3 regions of the Bifidobacterium dentium JCM 1195 genome follow, and region 3 is predicted to be linked to each of the others. Evidence: riboswitches for the same ligand, from Rfam matches in the RefSeq annotation. Region 3 holds a riboswitch; each other region holds the start of a gene.
What was found. Region 3 has a riboswitch for thiamine pyrophosphate ahead of tenA (thiaminase II). Riboswitches for the same ligand answer to the same signal wherever they lie in the genome.
Positions count from the first base shown of each region.

Region 1 (4,205 bases), 280 kb from region 3:
CGGATGTTCGTAGTGACGCAGGTTCTCCGGCTTGACGCCAAGGTCGATGTACCACTGGGTGCGGGCATCGATCCAGTACTGGTGCCATTCCTCATCAGTGCCCGGAGCCACGAAGAACTCCATTTCCATCTGCTCGAACTCACGGGTGCGGAAGATGAAATTGCCCGGGGTGATCTCGTTACGGAAGGACTTGCCCATGTTGGCGATGCCGAACGGCGGCTTGGAACGCGAGGAAGTCATCACGTTCTTGAAGTCCACGAAGATGCCCTGCGCGGTTTCCGGACGCAGGTAGTGCAGCGAGTTCTCGTCCTCGACCGGGCCGAGATGGGTGCGCAGCATCATGTTGAAGTCACGCGGTTCGGTCCAGTTGCCGCGGGTGCCGCAGTCCGGGCACACGATGTCCTTCAGGCCATTCTCCGGCAGCTTGTCGCCATGCTTTTCGGCATAGGACTCCTCAAGCTTGTCGGCACGATGGCGCTTGTGGCAGTTGAGGCATTCGATCAGCGGGTCGTTGAACACGGACACGTGGCCGGAAGCCACCCACACGGCCGGCGGGAGGATGATGGACGTGTCGACGCCCACCACGTCACCTCGGGTGACGACCATGGAACGCCACCATTCGCGCTTGATATTGTCCTTCAGCGCGACGCCAAGCGGACCGTAATCCCATGCGGAACGGGTTCCGCCGTAGATTTCACCGGCGGGGAACACAAAGCCGCGACGCTTCGCGAGGGATACGACTTCATCGAGTTTGGATACAGCCACAATGCACCTTCTGGTTTGAACGGTTTGGGGTCTTTTTACAAGCGCACAGCCTACCGGCATGCACTGACAGCAGACGGGGCTGTCTAACTGGAATCCGTACCGCAGAATGATCTCCCCCGACCATACGTCACACGCATGAAACCATATGTTGGCGATGCCTTCAATCATATGGTCAATGGCAAGGATTTCGGTTGACCCGAATGCCTTGTTTTCGCAGCATGCTCACCGCGATTCACTCGCGGCCCGCACGCGCTTTGACGTAGCCGACGAAGCGGTCGACCGCCTCGGGGGTGTCGTGATGGAAGAACAGGCTGGTCTTGGTGTCGAGTCCCGCGATGGTCTTCATTTCGTCGTCGGTGAGACAGAAATCAAAGATGTTTAGATTCTCTTCCATACGCTCCTTATGCGTGGACTTGGGTAGGGCGATGATGTCTCGCTGGGTAAGCCAACGTAGGATCACCTGCGCCACGGATTTGCCGTGCGCTTCGCCAATCTTGGCTAGGGTCGGATTGGAGAACATGTTTTGCATGCCCTCTCCGAACGGCGCCCACGCCTCATGCGCCACACCACGCTTAAGCATGTTCTTATGGGCTTCGATCTGCTGGTTAAGCGGGTTGGTCTCGACCTGGTTGACCATCGGGGCGATTTCATTGAAGGCGACCATATCGGCCAATCGATCCGGATAGAAGTTGCTCACGCCGATGGCACGAATCACACCGTCTTTGTAGAGCTTTTCAAGCGCGCGCCATGCGCCGTAGGTGTCGGAGAACGGCTGGTGCAGCAACACAAGATCAAGATAATCGGTACCGAGCTTCTTCAACGACACGTCAATGGATTCGAGGGTATTCTCATAGCCGTAATTGCTGATCCATACCTTGGTGGTCAGGAACAGATTCTTACGGTCGATACCGGAATCTTTGATGCCTTGACCGACTTCCGCTTCGTTGAAGTACGACTGTGCGGTGTCGATGTGACGATATCCGGTTTCGATGGCTTCACGCACGCAGCGAGGAGCGTCCTCTTTGCCGACCTGGAAGACGCCGTAGCCGATCTTCGGAATCTCAACGCCATTGGCAAGTTTCAGATATTCCATTTGATTCCCTTCCATGAGATCACTATTTGCGACCGACGGCTTGCCGGTCGGTGATGCTCCACATTAGAATCCGGTAGTTACTACCGGTCAAACGGCAACACGCCGGTAGAAACTACCGACAGAAACTACCGACAATGGAAACCATGTACACGATGAAGCAAGCATGCGAACTCACCGGCATGAACTATGAAGCGCTGAAATTCTACTGCAATTCCGAACTCGTTCCCGCGGTTGGGCGAGACGGACGCAATCATCGCATCTTCGACGACCAAGCCATTGCATGGATCATCGGTTTGAACTGTTTGAAACGATGCGGCCTCAGTATCAAGGAGATGCAACACTACACCAAACTTTGCCAAGAAGGCGATTCCACTATTGCGCAACGCAAGGAAATACTCGCGCAGAAGAGGGCCGTCCTCGAACAACGACTTACCGAAATCCAAGGAGACATCGACTATATCGACAAAAAGCAGCAGTACTACGACATCTTGCTTGCAGGAGAAACCCCATCCCCCGGAATCCTTGCCGAACTCAGACGCAGGCCGGACAGCGCCCCACGCCAATAACATAGACGTGACGTCTCAAACACGGCACTGTCAAGGGGCGCGTATAGGTTAAAAGCACTTTGTACATGCAGGGGAGCTTTTCGGCGGATGGTCGAAAGCTGAGAAAGGCGGCAAGCCTGACCCTTTGAACCTGTTGGTTAGGACCAACGTAGGGAGCAGCGTCATGAGTGACAACTCATATATCGATACCTCATATAGCAGTGCCTCTATCGATGCACTATGCGGAGATGCACTACGTGAACGGATCGCGCAAGCCGTCAACGATGTGCGTGAGCAAACGCCGCTGGCGCAGTCGTTTACCAATTTCGTCACCATCAACCTCGTAGCCAATGCCCAGCTTGCGGCGGGCGGCACCGCGGCCATGAGCTTCCTGCCGGATGACATCATCGACACCGCCGAAATCGCAGGATCGAACTACATCAATGTGGGCACGCTCCTGCCGTTCTACAAGGAAGCGCTGCCTCAGATCGCCTACGAGCTGCACAAGAACGGCAAGACTTGGGTGCTTGACCCGGTTGCCGCCGGCATCGGCAAGACGCGCACCGCGATTCTCGAATCCTTCCGCATGTATCCGCCGACCATCGTGCGCGGCAACGCCAGTGAAATCATCGCACTCGACGCGATGTGGGGACTCGCCACGTCCGACTCCGTTACTTCCGGCACCCGTCCGGCAGGCGTGGAGGCCGTCGACGAGGTGGACGCCGCGATCGAGGCCGCCCAGCGCATGGCGCGTCACCTGGCGAAGCACTCGCCTTCAGGCAAGGGTGCCGTCGCCGTATCCGGCGCCGTCGATCTGGTGACCGACGGCGAGCATACCTTCCGACTGCCCGGCGGCAGCGCGATGATGACGAAGATCACCGGCGCCGGCTGCTCGTTGGGCGGCGTGACCGCAACGTATCTGGCGGTCTCCGAACCGCTGGTCGCAGCCATTTCCGCATCGTTGCTCTACAATCGCGCATCCGAAATCGCCGAGCAGGAATCCAATGGACCGGGATCCTTCCAGGTCGCACTGCTCGATGCCCTGTGGAATGTGACCGCCGAGCAGGTGGCCGCTTCCGAAATCATCGAGGACTGACGATTCCACCGCACGTCACGCATGCATCGTTCCTTCGATGCCCGGCCATCATGCATGGCAACGTGCGATGGCAGCAAAATCGTGTACGTACGGCGGCATAGACCGGTAGTTCCGACATCACATCATCACAAGACTTCTGGATTACTTACCACAAACAAGGGGGAACCAACAATGAATGATTATCCATACGCGTCGATGCGCGACTGTTTCGACATGAGCGCGTACTTCGTGGTCGGCCCGCAGGACTGCAAGGGCCGTCCCATCACGGACGTGGTCGATGACGCGTTGCGTGGGGGCGCAACCTTCATCCAGCTGCGTGCCAAGAATACGGACGCCAAGGATCTGACGCTCATGGCACAGGACATCGCGCAGATCATCGAAGACAACGGCAAGTCCGATGCCGTGGCCTTCGTGATCGACGACCGTGTGGATGTGGTCTGGCAGGCCCGTAACAAGGGCATCAAGGTCGACGGCGTGCATATCGGGCAGACCGACATGGAACCGCGTGAAGCCCGCGCGCTGCTTGGCGAGGAAGCCATCGTGGGCCTGTCCGCCGAGACCGAAAGCTTGGTGAGGCTTATCAACGAGCTGCCGAATGGCTGCATCGACTATATCGGCGCCGGACCGCTGCATGTCTCCACCACCAAGCCGGAGGCTTCCGTAGGCGGCAATGACGGTTCCGGGAATACGCTCGACGAGGATCAGA
Region 1 is NZ_AP012326.1:1,788,468-1,792,672, forward strand. It holds gene BBDE_RS07680 (glycine--tRNA ligase) at 1-765, opposite strand, end outside; gene BBDE_RS07685 (aldo/keto reductase) at 998-1,858, opposite strand; gene BBDE_RS07690 (MerR family transcriptional regulator) at 2,002-2,424, shown strand; TPP riboswitch at 2,484-2,596, shown strand; gene BBDE_RS07695 (hydroxyethylthiazole kinase) at 2,588-3,499, shown strand; gene thiC (phosphomethylpyrimidine synthase ThiC) at 3,671-4,205, shown strand, end outside.
Region 1: it holds a riboswitch for thiamine pyrophosphate, as region 3 does, so the genes downstream of both, BBDE_RS07695 (hydroxyethylthiazole kinase) here and tenA (thiaminase II) in region 3, are expected to answer to the same signal.

Region 2 (4,205 bases), 940 kb from region 3:
GCCATCAAGATCGCCCGCAAGTACACCGGCCGCTCCGCCATCGTAGTGATGGAGAATGCGTTCCACGGCCGCACCAACCTGACCATGGCCATGACCACCAAGTCCATGCCGTACAAGCAGGGCTTCGGTGCGTTCGCCCCCGACGTCTTCCGCGTACCGTTCTCCTATCCGTTGCGCGACGACTTCGGTGCGGACGGTGCGGCCGCCGCGAAGGCCGCCGCCGCCAAGATCGAGCTGCTGGTCGGCTCCGCCAACGTGGCCGCCGTGATCGCCGAACCGATTCAGGGCGAAGGCGGCTTCATCGTGCCGGCCGAAGGCTTCCTGTCTGGATTGGCCGAATGGGCTCACGCGCATGACGTGCTGTACATCTCCGACGAGATTCAGGCAGGCTTCTGCCGCTCTGGCAAATGGTTCGCCTGCGAGTACGACGGCGTCGTTCCTGACCTGATCACCACTGCCAAGGCACTCGGCGGCGGCATGCCGATTGCGGCCGTGACCGGTCGCGCCGAGATCATGGACGCCGTGCAGCCCGGCGGCATCGGCGGCACCTACGGCGGTAACCCGGTTTCCTGCGCCGCTTCTCTTGCGGCAATCGGCATTATGGAGGAGCAGGATCTGCCGGCAAAGGCCGCACATATCGGTGAGGTCGTCGAATCCGTACTCGGTCCGCTGGTCGACGAAGTGCCGGCGGTGGCCGAAGTACGCGGCCGCGGCGCCATGATCGGTGTCGAATTCGTCAAGCCGGGCACCATGGAGCCGAATAAGGAGCTGGTCGGCCGCATCGCCAAGCGCACCATCCAAGAAGGTCTGATCATGCTGACCTGCGGCATCAACGGCAACGTAATCCGCTTGCTGCCGCCGCTGGTCATCACCGATGACGAGCTGAACGAAGCGCTGGCGGTACTCAAGGAGATCATCGTCGAGGAAAGCGCCAAGTAAGTACGCAATCGTTGCGGGCGAGCGAAATCGCCGATAACGAACCCTCAAGCAAACAGGCATAGAGTTGGCTGCAATCGCCGGAATGGGCGCGGTTGCAGCCAACGTTTTGGAAAGGACGCATCATGAAACTGTTGACGGTCGGACCCGACAACATCTACACCTACGATACGGTCAAGGAATTCTTCGCATCGTTCGAACTCGGACCGAAGGACCTGCTGGTCAGCATCGAAGTGATCTACAAGCAGTTCCTGGAACCGTATGCAAACGGTGCGAACGTGATTCTTGTCGACAAGTACGGCGCGCAGGAGCCGACCGATGTGATGATCGACGAATTCATCGCGGATGCGGGCAAATTCGACTATGACCGCATCGTGGCAGTCGGCGGCGGTGCCGTCATGGACATGTCGAAGGTCGTGGCGGTGGCCGGTGGTGCCTCCATCGACGACGTAATCGACCATCTGCCCGACTTCAAGCGCTCCGTACGCTTCGTGCTCGTGCCGACCACTTGCGGCACCGGTTCGGAGGTCACCGAAATCGCGGCCATCAATCGTACGCGCCTAGGTTGCAAGGCCGGAATCGCAGGCCCTGAGATGTTCGCCGACGATGCCGTGCTCGTGCCGGAGCTGCTCTACGGACTGCCCGATCACGTGTTCGCCACCAGCTCGCTCGACGCGCTCGTGCACTCCGTGGAATCCACGCTTTCGCCGAACTCCACGCCATACACGCGCATGTTCGGCTATGAGGCCATGAAGATGATCATCTCCGGCTATAAGGCCGTTGCCGAAGCCGGTCCCGCCGGTTCGCCGGAGCGCCGCGCCAAGCGCAACGAACTGATGCGCGACTTCCTGATCGCCTCCGACTATGCGGGCATCAGCTTCGATACCGGCGGGTGCGCTGCCGTGCATGCGCTGAGCTATCAGCTGGGCGGAAAATATCATGTGCCCCACGGCGAATCCAACTACGCCATGTTCACCGGCGTGCTACGCAACTATATGGAGATCAAGCCGGAAGGCGAGATCCTTAAGATGAACCAGTTCATCGCCGACATTCTCTGCTGTGACGTGGCCGATGTGTATGATGCGCTGGAGACGCTTATCAACAAGCTGTTGCCGAAGAAGGCGCTGCATGAGTACGGTGTGACCGAACAGGATCTGCCGGAATTCGCCGATCGCGTGATCAAGACGCAGGAGCGACTCATGAAGAACTGCTTCGTGCCGCTCGATTACGATCGCGTGCTCAAGATCTTCAAGGAGCTGTACTGATTTTCTTGGGTTGCGGCGTGATACGTCCGTAGCGTGTACAGAGGCGGATTGATTTCGAGGTGGTGCCGTTTTCTTGGGCTCCCTACTGGGGGTACCGGGGATGGCACCACTTCGGTTTTCAACGTAAGGTTGATCATTCCCGTTCACATGATCGCAATGGGATTCTGCTGGCCGGTATGTGAAATTCCGGCATAAGGGCGCATATGCCCGTGTATTATCGGGCACAGACACGGGGGCCGCAAGGCTGAGAGGAAGCATCCGCTTCGACCGTTTGAACGTATACCGGGTAATGCCGGCGCACGGACGTCTCTCTTGTTTCCCGTGCCTTTATGCATGTCGTAGGCGGTGCATCCGTCGGCGGCATCACTAAGGAAAGGAAAATCATGACCATTCACGTACCCGAAGCGCTGGAGCCGGCGCGCGGCGACTACGCTTGGTTGGGCGCGGAGTCGGACTCCGTCGCCGACCGGATGTACATGCTGAATACCGAGGATTGGCGAGAAGCCATCAACTCGCGTTTCGTCAACGAGCTGTTGGATGACACCCTGCCGGAAGAGATATTGAAATCATATTTGATTCAGGATTTCAAGTTCTACAACAACGGCATGATGGCCCGGCTCATCAAGTTGGCTCCGCGTCAGGAAACCAAGGACATGCTCGCCGCCCAGTCGCAATGGTTCGCGGACAACGAGGCCACGTATTTCCAGCATTTCCTCGAGGCCTACCACGTCAGCCAGCAGGAGTATGACGACACCGAACAGACCCAGGCGAACAGAGATTACGGTGCGTACCTCGATACGTTGTCCGATAAGAGCTGGCCGGAACTGATCACCGCGATCTGCTGCATGGAATGGCTGTATCTCGCATGGGCCAAGCGCACGGTCGACGCCGGGGTCGTGCAACAGGTCCCGGCACACAAGGGATGGGTCGACCTGCACGAAGGCGCGCATTTCCGCAAATGGGTCGGCGATCTCATCGCGCTGGTCAACGAATACTGCTCCATCGACGGTCCGGAAGCCGAGGTATTCCGCACCATCGTGCATCTGGAACGCCGCTTCTTCGACGATTCCTACCCACAGGACTGATTCTGCGGGACATCCTGTATCGGTTTCAGTGGGTAGCGTATATGAGATGCAACGTGTTCTGATATGCGCGGAATCCACCCGGACTGCTGTGGGGCCATCGGGCCGGTGGCCCCACAGCAGTCCGGATGTACTGATTTTCTTGGGATGCTACGAGATTCACAGGTAAAATGGAAGGCCAGCGTCATGGTGTCGGCGGAACTAGCCTTCCGCTACATTACTCAGAACATGAGCATGATCAAGGATTCCTGCTTCTTGCTTGTAGTCGCGTTTGAGGGGGCCAGCGCGCCGCAATCGATGGTGGCTTTGGCGTGTGTATTGTTGAGATCTGCTACCAGATCACCGCATAGTAATGATGTGTTGGTGGAAGCCAGCACACGTTGTTCATGACTGATAAGTGCGGCGGGACGGTCGAGCCGAAGCAGCTGTTCGCATACTTCATGTTCTAAGGTGGCGGCGCTGAGGTCCAAACCGGCCACGCCTGCGAAGTGGTGGTCCACATAGAAGGGGCGGCTGAGAGTCAGGGTGAATTCGTTGGAGCAGATGTAGTCGATATATGGACCGGTGATGTGCAGTCCGTCGGTGTTCTTCGGGCCGGTCCACCAGTCTTGGACAGTGAAATTGTAGAACGATGCCGACTGGGGATTGTCGGAAATGCGCAATGGACGGATTGTTGCCTGATTAGTTTGATTCCAACGTGAGGTCCACCAACAGGAGTGCCATGGAGCATCGGGCAGAAAATCCGGGGAGGGAATCAGACCCGCACCGATGATTCTGCGATCCTGTTCCAAGGCGGGATGTGTGAGGCGTTCGGCGAGTGAATCGAACTCTTGCTTGTTGATAATGGAGTGCGCGGTCTGCCTGGTGATCTCCATCTCCCAATCATGTAGCGTCTTTGCGTAGACGTTGAACAGGTCGTGAA
Region 2 is NZ_AP012326.1:2,443,128-2,447,332, reverse strand. It holds gene gabT (4-aminobutyrate--2-oxoglutarate transaminase) at 1-939, shown strand, start outside; gene BBDE_RS10200 (4-hydroxybutyrate dehydrogenase) at 1,062-2,201, shown strand; TPP riboswitch at 2,421-2,523, shown strand; gene BBDE_RS10195 (TenA family protein) at 2,585-3,286, shown strand; gene BBDE_RS10190 (GntR family transcriptional regulator) at 3,505-4,205, opposite strand, start outside.
Region 2: it holds a riboswitch for thiamine pyrophosphate, as region 3 does, so the genes downstream of both, BBDE_RS10195 (TenA family protein) here and tenA (thiaminase II) in region 3, are expected to answer to the same signal.

Region 3 (4,205 bases):
GTACGCTGGGCGATATCGGTTATGAGTCCGTGACGTTGCGCGATGAGATCGCCGCAAACGAAATGGTAGGCCCTCGTGTTCTGGCATCGGGACCGTTGCTGGCGATTCCCGACGGCCATGGCGCTCCCCTGATCGCGTTGGAAAGCGAAACCCCGCAAGAGGCACGTCTGCATACGCGCATGAACATCGAACATGGCGTCAATGCCATCAAGATCGCCGCAACCGGTGGCGTCACCGACTCCCAGGTGCTCGGAGAGGCCGGTTCCCCTCAGATGACCATCGAACAGATGCGCGCCATCTGCGACGAGGCCCACAACGCAGGCATCATCGTCGCCGCGCATGCGCAAGGCGCGGAGGGGGTTCGCAGAGCGTTGCAGGCTGGCGTGGATACCATCGAACATGGCAGCCGCCTTGATGATGAGCTGATCGAACTGTTCACGCACAATCCGAATGCGTTGCGCGGCCATTCCGCACTGGTGCCGACGATTTCCGCAGGATTCCCGCTGTGCGCATTCGGCCGCGACGTAACCGGCATCACCGAGATTCAGGCCGAGAATTCGAAACTCGTGGTCGACGGCATGATCGCCGGCGCCCGGGCCGCACATGACGCGGGCATTCCGGTCGGCGTCGGCACCGACACCGCCATGACTTTCGTAACGCAATACAATACGTGGCGCGAACTGGCGCTACTGGTGAAATTCGCCGGATTCACACCGGCCGAGGCCATCCATGCGGCCACCGCCGTGAATGCACGGATTCTCAACGTGTGCGCATCAACCGGTTCATTGGAGGATGGCAAGGTCGCCGACATGGTGGTGCTGGATGCCAATCCGCTGGAGTCTCTCGCCGCACTTGCCCGTCCGGCGCTGGTGATCGCCGCCGGTCATCCCGTATGGCATCCGCATGCCAAGCGGTTCGATGACATCGACCGCCTGCTTGATGAGGCGATGGAACGTACATGATATGCAGGGTTTTACCGACCTCACGCTATGGTAGAGCGAGCGTTATCGAAAGACTTTGATGCCGCGGACAGCACGCGGAAAGTTACCCAGAGAAAGCGAAACATATATGGCACTTACCAAAAAGCAGATCAAGCAGTTGCGAGGCATGGCCAACAAGCTCAACCCGATCGTTCAGGTCGGCAAGAATGATTTGAGCGAGAACGCCATCAAGCAGGCGGATGACATCATCGAACGACGCGAGCTCATCAAGGGCTCCGTGCTCGACGGTTCCGGTCTGACCGCAAAGGAGGCCGGCGAAGGCTTGGCCGAGCAGCTCGATGCGGAGCTTGTGCAGGTGATCGGCAACCGGTTCGTGATCTACCGCCGTTCCCAACGCGATGACGTGGAGCATATCCGGCTCGTTCGCGAGTAAGCGACTTCCCCTGATGGAGATCCGCGGGAAGGAAACTCCTGAGAAGACAAAGGTGGGTTGGCATCCGGGAATGGATGCCAACCCACCTTTGCAATGAAAACAAACAATCGAAAGTCAGCGGGCTCTGCACCGCAGCGGCGTCAGCGCCCCCGATCCCATTCGGGCTTCCACGTGTACTGCATGTCGTAGGCGCTGGACCAGAACATGTACTCGTTTTCGACACCGGTTACGAAAATGTCGATTAGTTCCCGTTTGCGTTTTTCGGACAGTCCTTCGGCCAACCGTTCGATATGTTCGATCAACCATGCGGAGCCTTCCCAGAACTCCTCGGTCTTATACATGTCGACCCAGCTCTTGTAAGGGTTGGCGTCTAGCGTGTCCGCGAATTCACGGGCGAGACGCTGGCCATAGTCGGCATATACCCACGCACACGGCAGCACGGCCACAAGAATGTCGACCAATTCCTTGCCATAGGCGATGGAAAGAATGTTCGACGTGTATGCGCGTGCGAATGCGGATTGCCGCACGCCGGCCATCTCCTCCTCACTCACGCCGTAGCCGGCCATATACTTGCGATGCACGTTGGTCTCCACGTTGAAGATCGCGCTTTGCACGCCGACCATGAACTGCATGACCTCGGTATCGTCGGTCTTGGTCAGGGCCAACGCGTGCACCTTGGCGTAATCGGAGAGATAGCGGTAATCCTGCAGCAAATAGAAGGCGAACTTCTCACGTTGCAGCGTACCCTCGCCAAGCTCACGCAGGAATGGCTGACGGTAGCCTTGCTCCCATACCAGATCGGCCGCCTCGCGCATGCGCTGCGCGAATGGGGGAAGATTGTCGAGCCGAACACCGCGTGCCGGATCATATGGTTTGTTGATTGCAGACATCATATCGCTCAAAGATATGCCTCCCTACGCTGGTATTAACCATCAGGTTCAAAGGGTCAGGCCTTACGCCTATCTCAACCCGGTTGTACGGGTTCCCCTGCATTACGCCGTTCATTATGGCAATACCGGCAGACACCCCATCTCGCTCCCGTGACGTGCCGCCGAACGCGGAACGTCGCCTCCTATGTCAGCTCAGCAGATCAAGCAGATCGTCCTTGGTGAGCGAGCCGACGCCGCCCGAAGCGCCACCGTCGGTGAATTGCCGTGCCAGCCGGCTCTTGTCCCGCTGTAACTTCAGCATGCGCTCCTCAATGGTGTCTTTCGCCACAATCCGGTACACGTTCACGTCCTGTGTCTGCCCGATGCGGTGTGCGCGGTCAGTGGCTTGGTTCTGTGCAGCCTCATTCCACCAAGGATCGGCATGAATCACCACGGATGCACCGACCAAGTTCAGGCCGGTATTGCCGGCTTTGAGCGAGATCAGGAACACGGGCGCATCATCGCCATTGAACTCATCCACCAGCTCCACGCGCTTCCTCTTCGGCGTCTCACCGGTAATCGCATGGAACGCAACGCCGTGTTCGGCGAGTCGCACGCCAATCAGGTCAAGGAACGACGTGAACTGCGAGAAGATGAGCACCTTCTTGCCCTCATCCATGCAGTTGGCCACCAAATCGTCGATGGCTTCAAGCTTGGCCGAGCCGTTTTTCGCGTCCGCATACACCAGCCGAGGATCGCAGCAAAGCTCGCGCAGCAACGTGAATTCCGCAAGAATGCGAATCCTGCTCGTGTTGAAATCGGCATCCCGTGTTTTGGTGAGTGCGGCGCGTAGCCGCTGTTCGTGCGCCGCATACAGTTTGCGTTGCTCCCCCGCCAGCTTCACGGTCACGACGTTCTCGAACTTGTCGGGCAGATCGGTAAGCACGTCCTTTTTCAACCGTCGTTTGATGAACAGGCCGACCAACGCCCGCAACTTGTCAGCCATGACGGACTGTTCCGGACCGGGCGCCAGAATCGGCTGCTCGTACCGTTCGCGGAATCGCGTATAAGTGCCCAGCAGCCCCGGCATAAGAAAATCGAAGATGCTCCACAGTTCGCTCAGACGGTTCTCGATTGGCGTGCCGGTCAATGCGAAGCGATGCGCGGCGTTCACCTGCTTGACCACTTTCGCCACCTTGGTGGCGTGGTTCTTGATGTATTGCGCCTCGTCGAGCACCATGCATGCGAACCTGCAGCCGGCGTATTCGTCGATATCGCGACGCAACAGATCGTAGGATGTGATGAGTATGTCCGGACCGTCCTCGCTTTCGGAGGATGCCTCGGAAACGGAGGATGACGAGGACTCCGATTTCGCCATTGCCCGTAGCCGCCGCAGCACGTTGCGGCGTTCCGTCTTGGTGCCGGCCACGACCTCCACGGTAAGATCGGCAGTGAATTTCTCGCATTCCGCGGCCCAGTTGTAGACGAGCGATGCCGGGCAGACGATGAGCGTCGGGCCATTCCCCTTACGTGCCTCGACAAGGGCAAGCAGTTGCACGGATTTGCCCAGGCCCATCTCATCGGCGAGAATGCCACCGAATCCCTTGTCCCATAATGTGGAAAGCCAGCGGAATCCCTCCGCCTGATATGGCCGCAGCACGTTGCGCAACGCTTGCGGTACCTCATAGCGACTCGGATCGATGATCTTCACATCGTTGACATACGAGGTGAAGGATGCGTTTTTGCGTTCATCCGGCACCTGTGCGTCCAGTAGAAACGCCTGATAGCCCGGAATGGCGATGGTTCCGCCGTCAAGTTGCGTTCCGGTCAGGTCAAGATCCGAGGCAATACGATCGAGTTCACCCAAATCGGCATCCCGCAGATCCACGAAGGTGCCGTCGTGCAGCCGATGGTAGCGACGTCTGCGCCGATAACTGTCAAGCAGTGCACCGACCTCGTTCA
Region 3 is NZ_AP012326.1:1,505,676-1,509,880, forward strand. It holds gene BBDE_RS06500 (metal-dependent hydrolase family protein) at 1-962, shown strand, start outside; gene BBDE_RS06505 (YhbY family RNA-binding protein) at 1,069-1,374, shown strand; gene tenA (thiaminase II) at 1,515-2,267, opposite strand; TPP riboswitch at 2,268-2,373, opposite strand; gene BBDE_RS06515 (DEAD/DEAH box helicase) at 2,452-4,205, opposite strand, start outside.